DNA from 3 places in the Pseudomonas saponiphila genome. Region 2 is predicted to be linked to each of the others. Evidence: riboswitches for the same ligand, from Rfam matches in the RefSeq annotation. Region 2 holds a riboswitch; each other region holds the start of a gene.
The links. Region 2 has a riboswitch for cobalamin ahead of cobW (cobalamin biosynthesis protein CobW). Riboswitches for the same ligand answer to the same signal wherever they lie in the genome.
Positions count from the first base shown of each region.

Region 1: it holds a riboswitch for cobalamin, as region 2 does, so the genes downstream of both, BLV47_RS18570 (TonB-dependent receptor plug domain-containing protein) here and cobW (cobalamin biosynthesis protein CobW) in region 2, are expected to answer to the same signal.
Region 3: it holds a riboswitch for cobalamin, as region 2 does, so the genes downstream of both, cobO (cob(I)yrinic acid a,c-diamide adenosyltransferase) here and cobW (cobalamin biosynthesis protein CobW) in region 2, are expected to answer to the same signal.

Region 1 covers NZ_FNTJ01000001.1:3,994,105-4,001,028, reverse strand. The annotation lists gene BLV47_RS18585 (diguanylate cyclase) at 1-576, shown strand, start outside; gene BLV47_RS18580 (ABC transporter substrate-binding protein) at 951-1,859, opposite strand; gene BLV47_RS18575 ((2Fe-2S) ferredoxin domain-containing protein) at 1,852-2,604, opposite strand; gene BLV47_RS18570 (TonB-dependent receptor plug domain-containing protein) at 2,616-4,538, opposite strand; cobalamin riboswitch at 4,691-4,893, opposite strand; gene BLV47_RS18565 (arginine N-succinyltransferase) at 4,852-5,988, opposite strand; gene BLV47_RS18560 (arginine N-succinyltransferase) at 6,038-6,924, opposite strand, start outside.
Region 2 covers NZ_FNTJ01000001.1:2,503,548-2,510,471, forward strand. The annotation lists gene BLV47_RS11835 (fatty acid cis/trans isomerase) at 1-1,007, shown strand, start outside; gene nfuA (Fe-S biogenesis protein NfuA) at 1,151-1,735, shown strand; gene cobM (precorrin-4 C(11)-methyltransferase) at 2,239-2,985, opposite strand; gene BLV47_RS11850 (cobalamin biosynthesis protein) at 3,069-3,482, opposite strand; gene BLV47_RS11855 (CbtA family protein) at 3,479-4,180, opposite strand; gene BLV47_RS11860 (CbtB domain-containing protein) at 4,192-4,380, opposite strand; cobalamin riboswitch at 4,478-4,699, opposite strand; cobalamin riboswitch at 4,773-4,983, shown strand; gene cobW (cobalamin biosynthesis protein CobW) at 5,082-6,152, shown strand; gene cobN (cobaltochelatase subunit CobN) at 6,156-6,924, shown strand, end outside.
Region 3 covers NZ_FNTJ01000001.1:1,605,633-1,612,556, reverse strand. The annotation lists gene bluB (5,6-dimethylbenzimidazole synthase) at 1-277, opposite strand, end outside; gene BLV47_RS07725 (cobyrinic acid a,c-diamide synthase CobB) at 270-1,592, opposite strand; gene cobO (cob(I)yrinic acid a,c-diamide adenosyltransferase) at 1,603-2,214, opposite strand; cobalamin riboswitch at 2,295-2,527, opposite strand; partial or broken gene BLV47_RS07715 (hypothetical protein) at 2,692-3,000, shown strand; gene istA (IS21 family transposase) at 3,226-4,911, shown strand; gene istB (IS21-like element IS1474 family helper ATPase IstB) at 4,799-5,548, shown strand; partial or broken gene BLV47_RS07700 (hypothetical protein) at 5,631-5,921, shown strand; gene BLV47_RS07695 (PQQ-dependent sugar dehydrogenase) at 5,992-6,924, shown strand, end outside.

The DNA.
Region 1 (6,924 bases), 1.5 Mb from region 2:
TACCGCCAGGCGGCCACCCTGGGGCAGCACAAGCGCGAGCTGCTGGCCCGCAGTCGCACCGACAGCCTGACCGGGCTACTCAATCACGGGGCCTGGAAGGACCAGCTGGAGGTCGAGTTCCAGCGCTGCAAGCGCCAGGGCCGCGGCGGCGCCATCGCCCTGATCGACATCGATCACTTCAAGGCCATCAACGACACCTACGGCCATGTGGCCGGTGATGGGGTGCTGCGCCAGTTGAGCAAGCTTCTGCGGCAGAACCTGCGGGCCAGCGACCAGGCCGGGCGTTATGGCGGCGACGAATTCTGCGTGATACTGCCGGACGTGCCGCTGGCCCATGCCGCGGATTTGATGGAGGCCCTGCGTGGGCGCTTTGCGGCCCTGGGTCATGAGCAGAACCCGGCGTTGCAGGTCAGCCTGAGCATTGGTCTGGCGGCCTTCAGTCTCGGGCATGACGAGGCCATGGACTGGCTCAACGATGCCGATCAGGCCTTGTATGTGGCCAAGAGTGGCGGTCGTAACAACGTCACCTGTCATCCGCCGCAGCTGCCTTCGCGCAAGGTGTTGAATCCTCTGTAACACCGGCTCCCCGTAGGAGCGGGCTCGCCGCGAAGGCTTCGGGCGCGGCGCAGGACTGGCGGCGCTCGCTTCGCCGGCAAGCCGGCTCCTACATCGGGTGCGGTCTGTAGGAGCGGGCTCGCCCGCGAAGGCTTCGGGCGTGGCGCGGGACTGGCGGCGCTCGCTTCGCCTGCAAGCCGGCTCCTACATCGGGTGCGGTCTGTAGGAGCGGGCTCGCCCGCGAAAGCTTCGGGCGTGGCGCGGGACTGGCGGCGCTCGCTTCGCCGGCAAGCCGGCTCCTACATCGGGTGCGGTCTGTAGGAGCGGGCTCGCCCGCGAAGGCTTCGGAGCGAGGCGCGGGATTGGCGGCGCTCGCTTCGCCGGCAAGCCGGCTCCTACAGGGCGGGGTGCAGGCGCCGGGCCAGTTCCAGGGCGCTGCGGGCGCTGGCGATGCCCGGCACCAGTTGGCTGAAGGGAATCTCGATCAGGCGCTGCTCGCGCACCGCCCGCAGCCGCGACAGCACGGGATCGCTGCCCAGCAACTGGCGCTTGCGCGAGGCCGGTGACCACAGGGCATCGGCCAACAGCAGCACGTCCGGGTCGTTGATCAGCAGCGTCTCGCTATTCACCCGCAGCTGCGGGTGATCGACAGAGGCCATGCTGTTGCGCGCTCCGGCGGCCTGCAGCAGCACGCCGACAAAACCGCGGCGACCCTGGCTGGCCAGGCCGTTGACCTCGCTGTCGAGGTAGAACACCGCAGGCCGGTTGCGTCCCTGGTACAGGGCCGCTGCCGCGTCGAGGTTGGCCTGTTGCTCGGCGATCAGTTGCGCGGCCCGGGTCTCCTGCTGCAACAGGCGGCCCAGGGTCAGCAGGTCGCGACGGATATGCCCGAAGTAGTCTTCGCTGTGCCCGGCGCAGGCCGACTCCAGCAGGTAGCTGCCTACGCCTATGGCGCTCAGGTGTCGTCGGGAGCTGAAGTTTTCCGGGAACGCTGAGGCAAAGCCGCCCACCACCAGATCGGGCTTGAGGCTGTAGAGCACTTCCGCCGAGGGATACTGCCGGGCGATCACCGGTACACCGTGGTAGTGCCCGTCGGCCCCGGCATCGTCGTCCAGGTAGGCCACGCCGATCATCGCTGGCCCGGCGCCCAGGGCCAGCAGCAGGTCGGCGCTGTGCTGGTTGAGGGCGACGATGCGCTGTGGCGGTCCGGCAATTTCCCAGCGCTTGCCGCAGTTTTCATAGTGCTGCGCCAGGGCCGGCAGGGCCGCCAGCCACAGCAGCAGGCCGAGCAGTCTGCTAGGCATGCGCCGGCCCTCCATAGGGCGTGGGAATCTGCAGTTGCGCCACCGGTTCGCCCTGGACCAGGTGCTGCTGCACCAGGCGCAGCACTTCGCCGTCATCGCGTACTCGATACCAGCAGCCATCCGGGTGCACGGTGAGTAGCGGTCCCAGGTTGCAGGGGAATTGGCAGGCGGTGCGGGTCAGCAGCACGCCGCCGGGTGTTTCCAGGTGCTCCAGGCGCAGCAGTTCGCGGCGCAGGGTCTTCCACAGCGCCAGGGCGCCGCGTCGCACGCAGCGCGGGCCGGTGCACAGGAACACCTGGCGGGCATGGGGCGGCACCCGTGACCAGTCCGGGTCGCTGGCCACCGCGTTGACCTTGTCGCAGGGCAGGTGGCGTTCGCGCTGGCCAATGCTGGCGCAGGCCTGGGCCGCGTCCAGCCCGCGGCGGCCCAAGGCCTGGGCGGTGACCCACGGTTGCGGCGCTTGCGGGTGGGCGCGGGCCAGGCGTCCCAGCTCGTCGCGCAGCCAATCCAGGTAGGCGCCGTCGGAGCTGGGCTCCAGGTCCACCACCAGCAGCGCCGCGCCGTTCTCGGGCAAGGGTTCGTCGAAGGCGGCCCAGAGGCTGTCGAAGCCGTCCAGGGTGTCGATCACCCGGGTGCTGGCGTCGTTGCCTCGCAGTTGATGAAGCTCGCGGCGAAACGCCTCGCCCAGGGCTCCGCTGTTCAGGCCGGGGCCGACGAACAGCACCCGTTGATAATCCTTGTGCATGGCACTCGTCCTCAGAAGCGGTAGGTGTAGCGCACCTCGGTGGTGAAGGGGCGCCCCAGGTTATCCACCCGTGGGGTGTTGCTGGCGATGCTGGTGCTGTAGTCGCGGTCGAAGAGGTTTTCCAGCAGCAGGCTCAGGCGATGCTGCCGGGCCGTGTCGAGGTAGCGATAGGCATCGGCGTCGACCACCGAATAGTGGCCGTAGTCGATCTTTTTCGGGCTGTCGATCTGGCCGATGTAGCGGATTGCCCCGCCCACGCCCCACATCTGGTCGGGGGCTTCGAAGCCCAGCCGCGAGCGGGCGAAGAAGCCGGGGATATTGCTCAGGGTCACGCCGTTGCGCGACTCCACCAGGTTGCGGGTCAGGTCCGCCGAGAGGGTCCACTGCGGGCTGAACTGCCAGCGCCCGTCGATCTCGATGCCGCGTACCTTGATCCGTCCCTGGCCATTGACCCAGTCGATGCCGTCGAGGGCGATCAGGTCGTCGATCTTGCGCTGGAACAGCGTGCCGCTGGCGTTGAAGTCGCCGGCCAGCAGGCTGCCCTGGTAGTCCAGGCCCAGCTCGGCATTCAGGCTCTTTTCCGGCTTGAGGTGGCGGTTGCCTCGTTCATCGTCCTCGTTGGCGAACAGTTGCTCGGCATTGGGCAGCTTGAAGGCACTGCCGAACTGGCCGCGCAGTTGCCAGTGGGGCGAGAGGTCATACAGCGAGGTGAGCATGCCCACCGTGGCGCTTTCGCCGCCGCTGATCTTCTCGTGACGCACGCCGATGCTCGGGTGCCAGTCGGGCAGGGCTGCCACTACCGGGCGCAACTGAGCGTAGAGGGCATTGGCCTGGGCGCTGTTGTCGTCGATCTTGAGCACGTCGTCCTGGCCCTTGAACCACTGGTTGTCGCTGCCGAACAGCAGCACGTGGCCGCCGTCCAGTTCGGCCTTGCCCTCGGCCTGCAGGCCCCAGTCGGTGAAGCCCCAGTAGTCGTTGTGGTTGATCACTTTGCTGCCCCCGCCCTCGGTGGTGTTGATGCGGGTATAGCGGGTGTCCCAGTCGTTGACATGGCCTTTGACGAAGTAGCTGAAACCTTCGCTCAGGCGCTGTTCGAAGGTCGCGGTGGCGATCTGCTGGATGCGCTCGTTGGTGGTCTTCTTGTTGTTCAGCGGGCGGGCGAAATCCAAGTTGGCGTCGCTGTACTGGTAGAACAGCTCCAGCCGCGAGTCGTCGGCAAAGCCCTGGATCGCCTTGGCGCCGAAGGTGGTCACTTCATAGCTGCGTTTCCTGTCCCGGGTGTTGGCGTTGTAGGCGCTGTTGCGAAACGGCTGGTAACCGTCGGAGCGGTTGTGGCTGACATAGGCCAAGAGGCCCAGGTCGCCCAGGCCGTTGCTGACGATGCGTTCGGCGCGGGCATCGCCGCTGGTGCCCATGAAGCTGTCCAGGCCCAGGTTGGCCTCGCCGGAGACGTCGCGGGTCTGCGGGTTGCGGGTGACGATGTTGATCACCCCGGACACTGCCTGGGTGCCGAACAGCAGGCTCTGGCCGCCCTTGAGCACCTCGATGCGCTCGATGGCGTTGGCCGGCAGGGTGTCCAGGTACAGGCCGCCGTACAGCCGGTTGTTCAGGCGCACGCCGTCCAGCAGGATCAGGGTGTCGTCGTTGCGCCCCCCCAGCAGGGAATAGGTGCCGTAGTCGAAGGGGCCGTTTTTCGGTGCTACGTACAGGCCCGGCACATACATCTGCAGGACCCGGGTGATGTCGCTGCTGGGGCCGGCGCGTTCGATCTGCTGGCGATCGATGATCTCCAGCTTGCTGCCGTAGCGGGCCATTTCGGCCACGGCGGTGGACTCCACCGAAGGGGCAAAAATCGATTGCGGCTGCAGTTCCAGTGGCGCGTCGTCCGCCAGCAGCAGGGGGCTGAACAGGCAGCCGAGCAGGGCGCCGCTCATGCCGCGGCGAGGTGCACGCCAGGCGCATGCAGGGAAGGTTTCGATCGTTGTCATTCTTGGTCTTCTCGAAAGTGTCTTCGGGAAGCACGCAGGAGAAGGTATCGGCCACGGGCGCGCGACCTTACCGGCCCATGCCCGCCCACCGCAGGATTGCCAAACAGAAGTTCCAGGCCGGTCTCCGGGCTTGCGAGTCTGGCGGCATTCGCCTTCCCATACCTTGGGTACAGTGGCCTGTTGAATGCAGCACTCGCTTACCGTTGCGGGGGCAGCACCGGACTAGCCCTGAAGGGGCGCACCGGTTTCCCGTTTCACCTCATGCACGGCGGCATGAGGCACCTGAAGCTGGGCAGCATGTTACGCAGCGAAGCTGCGAGCTCCAAGCTCCAAGTTTCAAGCGGCAAGCTAAAAGCTGTTGCTTGCAGCTTGAAGCTTGCCGCTTGCCGCTTGCCGCTTGCACTGCTCTGACTGTGTCACCGGGCTGCAGTTGCAGGCGCTTGGCGGTCAGGCGGTCCACCAGCAGGCAGCCGGATACCAGGCGCCCGGGAGCGGCGGTGATGCGGCAGCTCTCCAGGCGCCGGTTGTGAATCAGCCACACCGGCGCCTGCGCGTCCGGAGTGCCCACCAACAGGGGCAGGGTCTGGCTTTCACGCACGCTGCGGATCTTCGTCACCTCGGCCTCGATCAGCGGCCCGCCGTCGAAGATGTCGATGCAGCCCTGATGGTTGAAACCTTCGCCCCGCAGGATGCTCACCGCCTGTTCGGTGCTGTGGTGGGCCTGGCCGATGGCGGCCTGGGCGTCGGGGCTGAGCAGGCAGGTGTACAGCGGCTGGCGCGGCATGAGTTCGCTGATGAAGGACTTGCTGCCCTGGCTGGACAGGCGATTGGCCTGCTGGAAGTCCATCTTGAAGAAGTGCCGCCCCAGGCTGTCCCAGAACGGCGAACGGCCCTGGCTGTCGAGCTGGCCCCGCAACTCGGCCACCAGTTTGTCGCCGAACAGCTGCGGGTACTCGGCGACGAACAGCAGGCGCGCGGTGGACAGCAGGCGCCCGGCGTAGCCCTGGCGCTGGTCGTGGCGCAGGTACAGCGAGCAGAGCAGGGATTGCCCGGTCATCTCGTTGCACAGGAACAGGGTCGGAATCTCTCTGTCGATGCCCAGTTCCGGGGCGCGGCCGCGGCTGATGCCCAGCCGGTAGTGGTAGCTGGGCTCGCGCAGGCCGATGGCGCCGCTCACAGCGCAGACGCCGATCACTTGCAGATCGTCGTCCTCCAGCACGAACAGGTAGTCGGCATCGGCCCGTTCCACCTGATTGGCGAAGGTGCGCTGGGCCCAGCGCAGCCGATGAGCCAGGCGCTCGGGGTCGGTGGAGAGGTTGTTCAACTCGCGAGGGCTGCCTTGCAGCAGCTTCAGCAGCGCCGGCAGATCGCTGACGCGCACCGGACGGACGATCATGGCACAGCTCCCTGGCGCTGCCGGGGGCCGCGGTAAACCCCGGGGCGGCTCATAACGCCACTCCCCGCACCGGCTCGCCCGGTGTCAATTGCAGGGCCTGGAGCATCGCCTGATCCAGGCCGATCACGTCGCCCGGGGCTTCGTCGAGGGGCACGACGATCGCGCGAAAGCCCTGCAACCGGTCGTTGCTCAGCAGCCAGTGGCGGCCCTGGCCGCTCTGCGGGCTCAGGTAACTGACCGCGACCCGGCTCTGAATGATCGAGCGCAGCTGGTTGCTGCGTGCCTGCAGGGTCGGGCCGGCATCGAACAGGTCGACGTACTGGGTGGGCGCGAAGCCTTCGTCGACGAGGATGTCGCAGGCCTCCCGGGCCGCCGGATGAATGCGTCCGATGCAGTCCTGGGCCGGCTGCGGCAGCATCGGGATGTACAGCGGGTACTGGGGCATCAGTTCGGCGAGAAAGCCGCGACCCTGCAAGGCGCACAGGCGTTCGGCCTCGACATAGGGCAGGTCGAAGAAGTGCTGGCCCACCGCCGCCCAGAAGGGTGATTGGCCGGCCTCGTCGCTGTAGCCGACGATCTCGCTGATGCAAGTGTCGGCAAAGCGCCAGGGGTGCGCGGCGATGAACAGCAGGCGCGCGCGGGAGGTCAGTTGCGCCTGGGGCGTGCCCGCCAGCGCCGGATCGACATGGAAGCTGCGCAGCAGGGTCTGTTCGCTGAGGTCCTGGCACAGTGACAGGGTCGGCACGGCGTGTTCGATGTTCAGCTCTCGCGAGCTGCTGACGAAGGGGCGGTTGCGCAGGCTGTAGAAGGGCGTGGCAAAGCCGGCGGTGGCGAGGATGTCCGAGCAGCCGTGCAGTTGGCCGCTGTCCTGGTCCTCGAGCACCAGAAAATAGTTTTCCGGCCCCTGGCGGGCCTCGACCTTGGCGAAGGACGCCA
Region 2 (6,924 bases):
TGCGCCGCGACTTTTATGCCGAGGCCCCGGCGCCCAGCTGGTCCAGCCTGTGGGCCGGCAACGACAACGCGCTGCTGAGCATCTTCCGCCACTTCGACAGCGCCTCGGTGACCAAGGGCCTGATCGGCGAAGTGCCGCAAACGATGTGGCTGTTCGACTACCCGTTGCTGGAGCGCACCTACTATCAGTTGGCGGTGAATTTCGATGTGTTCGGCAACGTTTCCCACCAGGCCCAGACCCGGCTGTACTTCGACCTGATCCGCAACGGCGCCGAGCAGAACTTCCTGCGCCTGATGCCAGCGGGCACCCGCGAGGACTTCCTCGATGATTGGTACCAGAACAGCGGCAAGTTCAAGATGTGGCTGGACTACGAGTCCATCGACGACGGCAAGCGCAGCGCGCTGAAGCTCGACCTCAAGGACCCGAAAAAAGACTTCGCCAACCAGTTGCTGGCGCGTTACGGCGAGCTCAACGCCAAGCCCGATCCGATCAACCGCTGTGACGGCGCCTACTGTTCGCGCCCGAACATCGACCCGGCGCTGCAGGACGCCGAGCAGGCCCTGAGTCGCCTGGCGTCGCGTCCGGCGGCGGGGCTCAGGGTCATCGAGCAACTGCCCGAGGCGACGTTGCTGCGGGTCCAGGCCCCGAGCGGCAAGCGCGAGTTCTACAGCATGCTGCGCAATCGAGCCCACAGTAACGTGGCCTTCATGCTCGGCGAGTCGCTGCGCTACCAGCCGGGGCTGGACACCTTGACGATTTTCCCGGGCATTCTCAGCAGCTACCCGAACTTCATGTTCAACGTTCCGGCCGAGCAGGTGCCGGCGTTTGTCCAGGCCATGCAAGAGGCGCGGGATGCCGCCAGCTTCGAGAAGGTCGTCGAGCGCTGGGGCATTCGTCGCAGCCACCCGCAGTTCTGGCAGTACTTCCACGACCAGACCCGCTACCTGCAGGAAACCGACCCGGTGGAGGCCGGGGTTCTGGACATGAACCGTTACGAAAACCTCTGATACAGGGCCGCTATCTGTCCTCGGGACGCCCGCTGGCGGGCCCCGGGGATGCCTTATACCAAGGTCTATCCCGACAAAAATACTGGGACTTTGTCGGCGGCTTCGATTGGCGTAAACTGCGCCCACGTCTGCGAGGAACCACCATGAGCGCCATAACCATTACCGACGCCGCCCACGATTATCTGGCTGATCTGCTGTCCAAGCAGAACACCCCGGGGATTGGCATCCGCATCTTCATCACCCAGCCAGGTACTCAGTACGCCGAGACCTGCATCGCCTATTGCAAGCCGGGCGAAGAGAAACCCGAAGACAAGGCCCTGGGCCTGAAGAGCTTCACCGCCTATATCGACGCCTTCAGCGAGGGTTTCCTCGATGATGCGGTGGTCGATTACGCCACCGACCGCATGGGCGGCCAACTGACCATCAAGGCGCCCAACGCCAAGGTGCCGATGGTCAATGCCGACAGCCCGATCAACGAGCGCATCAACTACTACCTGCAAACCGAGATCAACCCGGGGTTGGCCAGCCATGGCGGCCAGGTCAGCCTGATCGACGTGGTGGACGACGGCATCGCCGTGCTGCAATTCGGCGGTGGTTGCCAGGGCTGCGGCCAGGCCGACGTGACCTTGAAGGAAGGCATCGAGCGCACCCTGCTCGAGCGCATCCCCGAGCTCAAGGGTGTACGTGATGTCACCGACCACACGCAGAAAGAAAACGCCTACTACTAAGGCGTTCACTGCGGCATGAAAAACGGCGCCCCGTGAGCGCCGTTTTTTTATGCCCGCAAACCAGCGCTCCGAAAAAAAGCCTCCGTAGGAGCCGGCTTGCCGGCGAAAGGGCTCTAGAGCCTTGCACCAGTTCCCAGATCGCCTTCGCTGGCAAGCCAGCTCCTACAAAGCCTCCAGCGCGCCAACGCAGTAACTCCAACCTCGTAGGAGCCGGCTTGCCGGCGAAAGGGCTCTAGAGCCTTGCACCAATTCCCAGATCGCCTTCGCTGGCAAGCCAGCTCCTACAAAGCCTCCAGCGCGCCAACACAGGAACTCCAACCTCGTAGGAGCCGGCTTGCCGGCGAAAGGGCTCTAGAGCCTTGTACCAATTCCCAGATCGCCTTCGCTGGCAAGCCAGCTCCTACAAAGCCTCCAGCGCGCCAACATAGGAACTCCAACCTCGTAGGAGCCGGCTCGCCGGCGAAAGGGCCCGCAAGCCTTGCATCAATGCCGAGATAAGGGGGTCAGGGGCGATAGAGGTGCGCGTGCCCGGCGCGGTACAGCGACGATTCGCTGAACGCGTCCGTGGCCAGTACCCGGCCTACCAGAATCAGCGCCGTGCGCCGGAAGCCCTTGGCCGCAACCTTCTTGGCAATGTCCGCCAGGGTGCCCAGCGCCCAGTCCTGATCCGGCCAGGTGGCCCGATGCACCACGGCAATCGGGCAGTCGGCGCCGTAATGGGGCAGCAGCTCGGCGACGATCTTTTCCAGGTGATTGACCCCCAGGTGGATCGCCATGGTGGCGCCGTGGGCCGCGAGGCTGGCGAACTCTTCGCCGGCGGGCATGGCGGTCTTGTCCGCATAGCGGGTCAGGATCACGCTCTGGGACACATCCGGCAGGGTCAATTCGGCCCCCAGCAGGGCGGCGCAGGCAGCGGTGGCGGTGACTCCGGGGACGATCTCGTAGGGAATGCCCAGCTCCCGCAGGCAGCGGATCTGTTCGCCGATGGCGCCATACAGGCTCGGGTCCCCGGAGTGCACCCGGGCCACATCCTGGCCTTGGGCATGGGCCTCGCGGATCGCCTCGATGATCTGTTCCAGGTGCAGTTCGGCACTGTTGATCACCCGGTCCGCACGGTGACCTTCGAGGACGGCCGCGGGCACCAGCGAGCCGGCGTAGATGATCACCGGGCAGCGATGGATCAGGCGCTGGCCCTTGACGGTGATCAGCTCCGGGTCGCCGGGGCCGGCACCGATGAAATAGACAGTCATGGCTGTGTCCTGTGAAAAAAAAGGCGGGAACAGGGCCGCAGATGAACGATGTTCATATTCGCGACGGGGAATTGTCGGCCAGTTTACCGGCTGGCGGCCAATGCGAGGGTGGCCTGGGCGTATTTCTGGCGGGGGATCAACAGCCGGGCCGGACCGGGGTGCAACTGTTCGGCCAGGGCCAGGGCGGCGCTTTCGGCAACGCCGTAGCAGCCGCTGCGTTCAAAGGCAATCTGCGAGCGGTGGCTCAGGCGCGAGGCGTATGGCGCCAGTTGACTGCTGCTGAAGCAGGTCAGCGGCAGGGCCAGTTGATCCGCCAGTTGCAGCAGGCCGGGCTCGTTGCGCTTCAGGTCGATGCTGGCCAGGGCCAGGAGTTGCCCGCTCTCCAGGCGGTGGGCTTGCAGTACCTGCTCAAGCAGGGCGCGCAGCGTGGTCACTGGGCAGCCCTTCCGGCAACCCAGGCCGACCACCAGGGCCGGCGCCGCGCGCATGTCGATCATGCCGGGTACAGGTCCGTGTTCTTGCGCCGGAACAGCCAGGCGCTGATCAGCCCCAGGGCCAGCCAGAAGGCGGCATTGGTCAACTGCGAGGCAATCTTGAACTGTGCTTCCAGCGCTTCTGGCGCCAGCATCGAGTGCACTTCAGGTTGGGGCGCGCCGATCACGTGGGGCACGGCGATAATCGCCACGCCCAGCAGTTTCAGCAGCCAATGGCCGGCGAACACGATCAGGGCAATGCCCACTGCGGTGGACGCGGCAGTCCCGATCCACCACACCTGGCGCTGCACCAGGTCGGCGGCTGCAGTGCCCGGCAATTCCGGCGGCAGGCCCAGAGTGGGCGCCAGGCAGAAGGTCGCATAGCCGGCGAGCCCCCAGAGCAGGCCTTGCGAGGCACGGCTGGGCGCGCGCAGGGTGTAGAGCCCGGCCAGCATCAGGGCGAAGCCGACCGCTACCACCAGATTGCCGCCGGTGGTGGACAGCGTGCGCTGCCAGCCGTCTTCCGGCTCCCAGGCTTCGGCATCGTGGCTGTGCGCGGCCATGGCGCCGGAGGCATGTTCATGGGCTTCGGCGGCCGGAGCCTGTTCATAGGTTTCCGCCTGCAGGATCAGCGGAGCGACCCACAAGCTTTGCAGCAGGGTCAGCAGCAGGGCCGCCAGCAGCCCGGTGAACCCTGCGGTTTGCGCAATACGCTTGATCATCTCGGCAAGTCTCAATGGCAAGGGAAGGCGGCGCTGTGACGGGTGTCGTGGGCGGCGTTGTGCACCGCTTCGATATGGGAGAAACCGGCGAAATACACCAGGCAGGCGCCCAGCAGCGACGCGCCGATGGCGGCCACCAGACGCTGGCTCAGGGTGGAGGTGCTGCTGGCGGAATGGCTGGTGCTGCTGATGATCGACATGGCGCTTCCCTTTGGAGTGTCGGCTGGGGAGGAGCGCAGCAAAACCCCGCGTGAGGAGCACGCAGGGTTTGCAACAGCGCCCGCCCACCGCGGGTTTGTTATGTAAGTGTTGCGGGCCGGTCTCCGGGCTCGCGAGGGGCAGGGCTGACGCCATGCCGCTAAGTGTCGCCTTCCCATGCCGGGGCACAGTGGATCTGACACTTCGCTCGCTTACCGTTGCGGGGGCAGCACCGGACTGGTCACGGCCTTTTAGTTAAGCACGTGATTCACCGGTTTCCCGTTTCACCCTGTGAAGGGCACCCGTAACAAGGCGCGTAGCAAATCATGGGCGGGGTGATGCCGTCAATTGCGCCAGGCGCTGCATTGCCGATTGACCGTCCCCCGCGCTCTGCGTAGCCTTGCGCGTTCGAGGTTCTTCGGCCAGCGGTCGAAGCTAAGAAGGGAACGCGGTCGATGCCGCGGCTGCCCCCGCAACTGTGATGGGTTGGATTGCTGCAAGGCCACTGCATGGGCGTCGACGACGCCGGCGGGAAGGCGCAGCAAGCGTCGGTCGCGTACCGGCAAGCCCTCAGCCAGGAGACCTGCCTCGATCGAAGATTCTCACTACAACCGGGCGGGGTGATCCGGTGGCGAAATCTCCGCGCGCCTTCGCGCTGCGGTTCTCGTCCCGTATGCCCGCCACCTTTGCCTAGGGGCATCCGATGAAAACACTGGCCAAACTTCCCGTCACCATCGTCACCGGCTTCCTTGGCTCGGGTAAGACCACCTTGCTGCGGCACATGCTGGACAACGCCCAGGGCCGGCGCATCGCGGTGATCGTCAACGAGTTCGGCGAGCTGGGCATCGATGGCGAAATCCTCAAACAATGCGCCATCGGCTGCACCGAGGAAGAGGCCAGCGGCCGGGTCTACGAGCTGGCCAACGGCTGCCTGTGCTGCACCGTGCAGGAAGAGTTCTTCCCGGTGATGCGTGAACTGGTGGCGCGCCGTGGCGATCTGGACCACATCCTCATCGAAACCTCCGGCCTGGCCCTGCCCAAGCCCCTGGTCCAGGCCTTCCAGTGGCCGGAAATCCGCAGTGCCTGCACCGTCGACGCGGTGATCACCGTGGTCGACAGCCCGGCCGTGGCCGCCGGCACCTTTGCCGCGTTCCCCGAGCAAGTAGACGCCCAGCGCAAGCTCGACCCCAACCTGGACCACGAATCGCCGCTGCACGAGCTGTTCGCCGACCAGCTGTCCAGCGCCGACCTGGTGATCCTCAACAAGACCGACCTGATCGATCCCGCAGACCTGGCCAAGGTGCGCCTGGAAGTGGCCGAGGAACTGCCGCCGGCGGTCAAGGTCATCGAAGCCAGCAGCGGCCGCCTGCCACTGGACGTGCTGCTGGGCCTGGGCGCCGGTTCCGAGGAACACATCGACAGCCGTCACAGCCACCACGACCATCACCACGACGGCGATGACGACCACGACGACCACGACCACGACGCCTTCGATTCCATCTCCATCGAACTGCCCCAGGCCGACGAAAGCCTGCTGCTGGACGCCCTGACCCAGCTGGTGGTCAAGCACGGCATCCTGCGGGTCAAGGGCTTTGCCGCGATCCCCAACAAGCCGATGCGCCTGCTGATCCAGGGCGTGGGCACCCGCTTCGACAAACACTTCGACCGCAAGTGGGGCGCCGATGAAGCCCGCACCACGCGCCTGGTGCTGATCGGCCAGGAACTGGACGCCGCCCAGCTCGAAGCGCAACTGCGCGCCGCGCTCAGCGTGTAAGCCATGCACCTGCTCAGGACCCAGCCCGGCGGTTTTGTCGCGGACGACAACATCGCCGACCTCGGACAAACCCCCGCCGAACTGGTGATCCTGTGCAGCGGCGACTCCAGCCTGGCGCTGCTGGCGGACGCCGCCGAGCAGTTGCCCGAGGACTACCCCAGCTTTCGCCTGGCCAATCCGATGCAGGTGCAGAACCATGCCTCGGTCGACCTGTATGTCGACCAGGTGCTGCGCCATGCCAAGGTGATCCTGATCTCCCTGCACGGCGGTATCGCCTACTGGCGCTACGGTGTCGAGCGGCTGGTGGAGCTGTCCCAGCGCGGCGTGCAGCTGATCCTGGTGCCGGGGGACGATCGCCCCGACCCCGAACTCAGCGACCTGAGCACTGTGCCTGCCATCGAGCGCGACCGCCTGTGGCAGTTCCTGCGCCAGGGCGGGCGCGACAATGCCTTGAATTTCTATCGCTGCCTGGCCAGCGGCCTGCTGGGGCGCGACTACCCTTGGAGCGAACCGCAGACTCTGCCACGCACGGCGATCTATCACCCGCAAAAAAGCCAGGCCGCCCTCAGCGACTGGCAGGGCGATTGGCAGCCTGGCCAAGCCGTGGCGGCGCTGCTGTTCTACCGCTCCCACCTGCAGGCGGCCAACACTGGTTTCATCGATCTGTTCTGCCAGCGCCTGCAAGCGGCGGGGCTCAACCCCTTGCCGATCGCCGTGGCCAGCCTCAAGGAAGCCGGCTGCCTGAGTCAGGTTGAAGACTGGCTGGATGAAA
Region 3 (6,924 bases), 900 kb from region 2:
TGAACTCATCGGAACGCTCGCCCAGCGCCTCGGCGGTGCGCACCCGCTCCTCCTCCACCAACTGCTGGATGCGCCCGCGCAACAGGCGATCGCTGATGCGGATAAAGCGCCAGGGCTGCATCAGCCCCACGCTGGGCGCCTGATGCGCCGCCTCCAGCAAACGGCGCAGCAACTCGGGCGCGACACTGCCACCGGCGAAATGCCGCATGTCCCGGCGTTCGGCGATGGCGCGATACACGGCCTCACGCTCCGCCGCAGAAAATCCCTGCTCACTCACCACTCACACTCCCTGCAGGAGCCGGAGCGAACAATGCCGCTACCGCTGCCGGATTGGATGGAAAGTAGAAGTGCACATAAGAAGCGGTCATGCGTCCATCGCGATACACCGCCTCCGCCCCGCGCCCACCGTTGGGACTGATGCCACGGGCAATCGGCTCAAGGGCGGTCGTGGTCAGGGAGTGATGGTAGGTATGACCACGCAAGCTGCCCTCCGGCAACTCCACGGCCTGCAAGGCCAGGGCCGCCAGACGCTTCTGCATCACCGCCGCGCCGGGCAGCAGCCCCAACAGCTCGGCACTCTGGCCTTCGACATCGGTCAGGGAGTCGAGCAGGTAAAGCATGCCGCCACACTCGGCGAGCAACGGCTTGCCCGCGCCATGGTGGGCACGAATCGCGTCGAGCATGGCGCGGTTCTGCGCCAGGGCCTGGTGATGCAACTCTGGGTAGCCACCGGGCAGGTACAGGCTGTCCGCCTCTGGCAACTGCGCGTCATGGATAGGGGAGAAGAAATGCAACTGCGCGCCCATGGCCCGCAACAGATCGAGGCTGGCACCGTAAGTAAAGGCAAACGCCTCGTCACGGGCCACGGCGATGCGCACCCCCTCCAGCAAAGGCGCGCAAGCCACTGGCGTTGGCGCGGCGAAACTCACCGCAGGCGGCAGCTCCACCTGACAGCTGCTGGCCAGCGCCTCGGCGGCGGCATCCAGGCGCAGGTCGAGATCGTTCAGTTCACGGGCCTGCACCAGCCCCAGGTGGCGGCTGGGCAGTTCGATATCGGTTTCCCGGGACAGGGCGCCGTACCAGCGCAAGCCCTCGGTGAGGCTGCCTTCGAGCAACTGCGCGTGGCGCAAGGTGCCGACCCGGTTGGCCAGCACCCCGGCAAACGGCAGGTCCGGCTGATAACGGGCCAAGCCCAGGGCCAGCGCCCCGAAGGTCTGGGCCATGGCGGTACCATCGATCACACCAAGTACCGGCACCCCGAAATGCCGTGCCAGATCGGCACTGGAGGGCGTGCCGTCGAACAGCCCCATGACCCCTTCGATCAGGATCAGGTCGGCGTCAGCCGCGGCTTCCCAGAGCAAGCGCCGGCTTTCCTGCTCGCCCACCATCCACATGTCCAGCTGGTACACCGGAGCGCCGCTGGCACGTTCGAGAATCATCGGGTCGAGAAAGTCCGGGCCGCATTTGAACACCCGTACCTTGCGCCCCTGATTGCGGTGCAGGCGAGCTAGGGCGGCGGTCACGGTGGTCTTGCCCTGGCCGGAAGCCGGTGCGGCGATCAATACCGCCGGGCAATGACGAACATCGGTCATGAAGTCACACTCACAGCTCAACACCTTTCTGCGCCTTGATGCCGGCCTGGAAGGCATGCTTGACCATGCCCATTTCGGTGACGGTATCCGCCAGTTCGATCAGTTCCGGCTTGGCCCCGCGGCCGGTCACCACCACATGCTGCATGGGCGGACGGGCTTGCAAGTCGCTGAGCACCTGGTCCAGATCCAGGTAGCCGTGCTTGAGGGCGATGTTCAGCTCGTCGAGCACCACCAGACCGATGCCCGGGTCGCTCAGCAGTTCCTTGGATACCGCCCAGGCAGCTTCGGCCGCGGCGATATCGCGCTGGCGGTCCTGGGTTTCCCAGGTAAAGCCCTCGCCCATCACATGAAAACGCACCTGCGGCGCAAAACGCCGGAAGAACAGCTCTTCGCCAGTGCTGTTACGGCCCTTGATGAACTGCACCACGCCGCACTGCATGCCATGGCCCATGGACCGCGCCAGCATGCCGAAAGCCGAACTGCTCTTGCCCTTGCCATTGCCGGTCAGCACCAGCAACAGGCCACATTCGTTGGGCGAGTTGGCGATGCGCTCATCGATCACGGCTTTCTTGCGCAACATGCGCGCCACATGGCGCTCGTCACGATCGGGGGATTCACTCATGGGGCAGCTCTCCGTTGGGGCTGGGGAACGGCGGGCAGGAAAAGGAATAGACGGCGCAAGCCTGGCATCGCCCACCGTGATGCCGTTGGATGGATCAGGCCGGTCTCCGGGCTCATGAGGGGCATTGCTGCCTGACTGCGCGCCTTCCCATGTCGTGGACACAGTGGCATTTGGCGCAGCCTTGACTCATCTACCGTTGCGGGGGCAGCGCCGGAATCGTCGCCATGTCCATCGCTGGAACAGGCCCTGACCGGCTTCCCTGTTTCACTCTGTCGACCAGCGGCCACAGAGCACCTGAAACAAGTCGCGAAGGTTAGAGGGTTGGGGGTGGAGCGTCAATTAAAGCCAGCCGTCGCACAACACACAAAACTGCACCGCATCAACAAACTGGCGCCAATCTTGTGCCACACTCAGCACATTGATATCAAATAGCCATAACTCACCCCAACCGCCAGACAACAACAAGGACGGACCCCGATGCAAGGCATGATCATCAGCAATCCAAAGCTGGAATTCCTGCGCCCGATGCTGGAACGCTGGTTTGATTGCATTGACCGCTACAACGCCATTCGCGGCGATAGCGAAACCCCTTACTGGTTCGACGAGCAGGCCAACCTGGGATTGCTTTCCGCCGCCGCCTGGATGGCGGAGATGGTCAGCCTCGAACGCAGCCCCAGCAAAAAGCAGCAGGAAGAAGGCGCCCGCAACGCCCGCACCGATCTGTACCTGGCCACCCGGGAAGAACGCGCCTACATTCAGGCCACCCAGCGCTGGCCCCAGGTCAATTGCGGATTTCGGAGCACCGTGACCGGCCGTTTCGGTTGATCGTGACCGGTCATTTCGCTAACGCGTGACCGCTCATTTCGGTAGCAACGTGACCGATTTTCCGCCTGTTCCGAAACAGGTGGTCACGGCTTACCGAAATCGCCGGTCACGACTTAGCGAAAGCCTTCCCCTTCGTTGCGCATGACCTGATGCGCCGCCATCCTCGACCGATTTCGGGAGAGGAAGATGGCGGCGCCGCGAGTAGCCATGCGAAACATCAAAGAATGTCTGCGCCTCAAGTTTGAGGCCGGCTTGTCCCACGAGAAGATTGCCCGTGCCTTGCAGCTGTCCAAGGGCGTGGTTAGCAAGTACATCGCGGCGGCGCGGGTGGCCGGGCTGGACTGGCCGGCGCTGGTGGCCATGGACGAGGCCGCGCTGGCGGCCGCCTTGTTTGCACCGACGTCGACGAACAAGCCGCGCGGTGAGCGAGTGCTGCCCGATGTGCTGAGCATCCACCGCGAGTTGCGACGCAAGGGCGTGACCTTGCAGCTGCTGTGGGAGGAATATCTCGCCGCGCATGCGGGCCAGCCGACCTACCGCTACACCCAGTTCGTCGAGCACTACCGGCGCTACGCCCAGACGCTCAAACGTTCGATGCGTCAGCTGCACCGTGCGGGCGAGAAGCTATTCATCGACTATGCCGGGCCGACGCTGCCGGTGGTCGACCCGGCCACCGGCGAAGTGCGCCGGGCGCACATCTTCGTCGCCGCCCTGGGCGCCTCGAATTACACCTATGCCTGCGCGACGCCAGGCGAAACCCAGGTGGACTGGCTGACCTCGCTGGGCCAGGCTCTGACCTACTTTGGCGGCGTGCCGGAAATGGTTGTGCCGGACAATCCGCGCGCCCTGGTCGCCCAGCCGGATCGCTACGAGCCGGGCCTGAACCGGGCCACGCTGGAGTGCGCGCGTCATTACCAGACGGTGATCCTGCCGGCACGGCCACGCAAGCCTCAGGACAAGGCCAAGGCCGAGGTGGCGGTGCAGGTGGTCGAGCGCTGGATCATGGCGCGGCTGCGCCATCGGCAGTTCTTCAGCCTGCATGCGCTTAACCAGGCCATCGCCGAGCTGCTGGAGGATCTGAATCGGCGCCCGTTCAAGCGGCTCGATGGCTGCCGGCGCGACTGGTTCGAGCGCCTGGATCGCCCGGCCTTGCGAGCGCTGCCGGTGCATCCCTACGAGGTCGCCACCTTCAAGCGCTGCAAGGTCAGCATCGACTACCACATCGAGGTCAATGGCAGCTTCTACAGCGTGCCCTCCGCCCTGGCCCGGCAGAACGTGGACGTGCGACTGACGGCACACACCCTGGAAGTGCTGCATGGCAACCGGCGGGTGGCCAGCCACCTGCTGCTGGGGCGACGCGGCGCTTACAGTACCCAGCGCGAGCACATGCCCGCGGCGCACCAGGCGCATCGCGAATGGACGCCACAACGCCTGCTCGACTGGGGCGCGCGGATCGGCCCCTACACGCGCCAACTGATCGATCACCAACTGACCCACAAGCCGCACCCGGAGATGGGCTACCGCGCCTGCCTCGGCCTGCTCTCGCTGGCCCGGCGCTATGGCAATGCACGCCTGGAAGCCGCTGCCGAACGTGCCGTACACCTGCGCGCCTTCACCGGGCGCAGCGTGCGCAACCTGCTCCAGCAAGGCCTGGATCAACAGCCGCTGCCCCAGCGTGCCGCCGAAACGACCTTACCCGGCGACCACGAGAACGTCCGTGGCGCCGACTACTACCAACCCCCGCAACAGGAGCTGTTCGATGATGCCGCAACACACCCTGAATCAACTGCACCAGCTACGCCTGGACGGCATGGCCCGCGCCCTGGAAGAGCAATGGACGCTGCCGGCCAGCCACAGCCTGAGCTTCGATGAACGCCTCGGCCTACTGCTCGACCGCGAACTGGCCTGGCGTGACAACCAGCGCCTGGTACGGCTGCGCAAGAAGGCCAAGCTCAAGTACGCCAACGCCTGCCTGGAAGATCTCGACCGCCGCACCGGACGCGCCCTGGACGAGCGTCTGATCGCCACCCTGGCCAGTGGCGACTGGATCCGCCAGCAGCACAACCTGCTGCTGACCGGCCCGACCGGTGCCGGCAAAACCTGGCTGGCCTGCGCCCTGGGCAACCAGGCCTGCCGCCAGGGCTATAGCACCCTGTACCTGCGCACCCCGCGCCTGCTGGAACAACTGCGCATCGCTCATGGCGACGGCAGCTTCGGCCGTACCCTGCAACAGCTGGCAAAGGTCGACGTCCTGGTGCTGGACGACTGGGCGCTAGCCCCGCTGGAGGAAGGAGCCCGGCATGACCTGCTGGAGGTGATCGACGACCGCGCTGGCAGCCGCTCCACCATCCTGACGAGCCAACTGCCCATCGAGCACTGGCACGGCTGGATCAACGACCCGACCCTGGCCGATGCCATCCTCGACCGCCTGGTGCACAACGCCTACCGACTGACGATGAAAGGCGAGTCGCTGCGCCGAAAAAAAGCCGAGGAACAAGCCGCATCGTGACCGATGCGATTACAATCCAGAACCCGCGCAACCGGGGTGGAAGCACCGGTCACGTATTAGCGAAACGCTCGGTCACGTTCACCGAAATCCGCAGGTCAATGGCTTGCACCTGACCCAGGCCTTGCTCGACGTTGCCGGTGACGCGAGAAAAATCAGCTACCCCAGCGACCTGCGGCTCGGCTGCCTGTTTGTCAGCCCGCAAAAGGCTCAGCACAGTGCCACCCCGGAAGAACTTCAGGACATGCTCGACGAACTGCAAAAGGAACACTGCTGCGCGGTGGCCTGGTACTTTCCGTATGCCTATCGCAAGTTGCGCAACGAGGCCGGCCAGTACCATCCCGGGGTTGCCGTACTGTTCAAGGAGGCTCGCTGATCAGGCGGAACCATACGCCGGCTATGCTCCTCTATGACAAGGACGTCCGTGCACTCATAGGGAAATCAGCATGCTCAAGTCTCGACACGCTTTGCTTATCGCGATCGCCGCCAGCCTTACGGCCTGCGGCGAAACCTCCAGCCTGCAAGTTTCCGACGGCACCGGCCCGACCCCCAAGCTGCCGGAACCCAACCCGACGCTGATTCCCACGGTGAACATCGCCCCGGCGATTGGCTGGCCCAAGGGCACCAAACCACTGGCGGCAGCCGGCACCCAGGTCAATGCCTTCGCCGAAAACCTCGATCATCCACGCTGGCTCTATGTCCTGCCCAACGGCGACGTGTTGGTGGCGGAAACCAACGCACCGCCCAAACCCGATGACAGCCAGGGCATTCGCGGCTGGATCGCCGGGAAAATCATGGGCCGCGCCGGCGCTGCGGTACCCAGCGCCAACCGCATTACCCTGCTGAGGGACCAGGATCACGATGGCGTGGCCGAAACCCGCAGCGTGTTCCTGGACCACCTGAATTCGCCGTTTGGCATGACCCTGGTCGGCAATGACCTGTATGTGGCGGACACCGACAAGCTGCTGCGCTTTCCTTACCAGAACGGCGACACCCGGATCACTGCGGCCGGCACCAAGGTCGTCGACCTGCCCGGTGGCACACTCAATCACCATTGGACCAAGAACGTTATCGCCAGCCCGGACGGGAGCAAGCTCTACGTCACCGTCGGCTCCAACAGCAACGTCGGGGAAAATGGCCTGAACCAGGAACAGGGCCGCGCGGCGATCTGGGAGGTGGATCGGACCAGCGGGCAGCATCGCCTGTTCGCCACCGGCTTGCGCAATCCCAACGGTCTGGCCTGGGAGCCGGTCAGCGGGGCGCTGTGGACCGCGGTGAACGAGCGCGACGAGATCGGCAGCGACCTAGTGCCGGACTACATCACCTCGGTCAAGGACGGCGCCTTCTACGGCTGGCCCTTCAGCTACTACGGGCAGCAT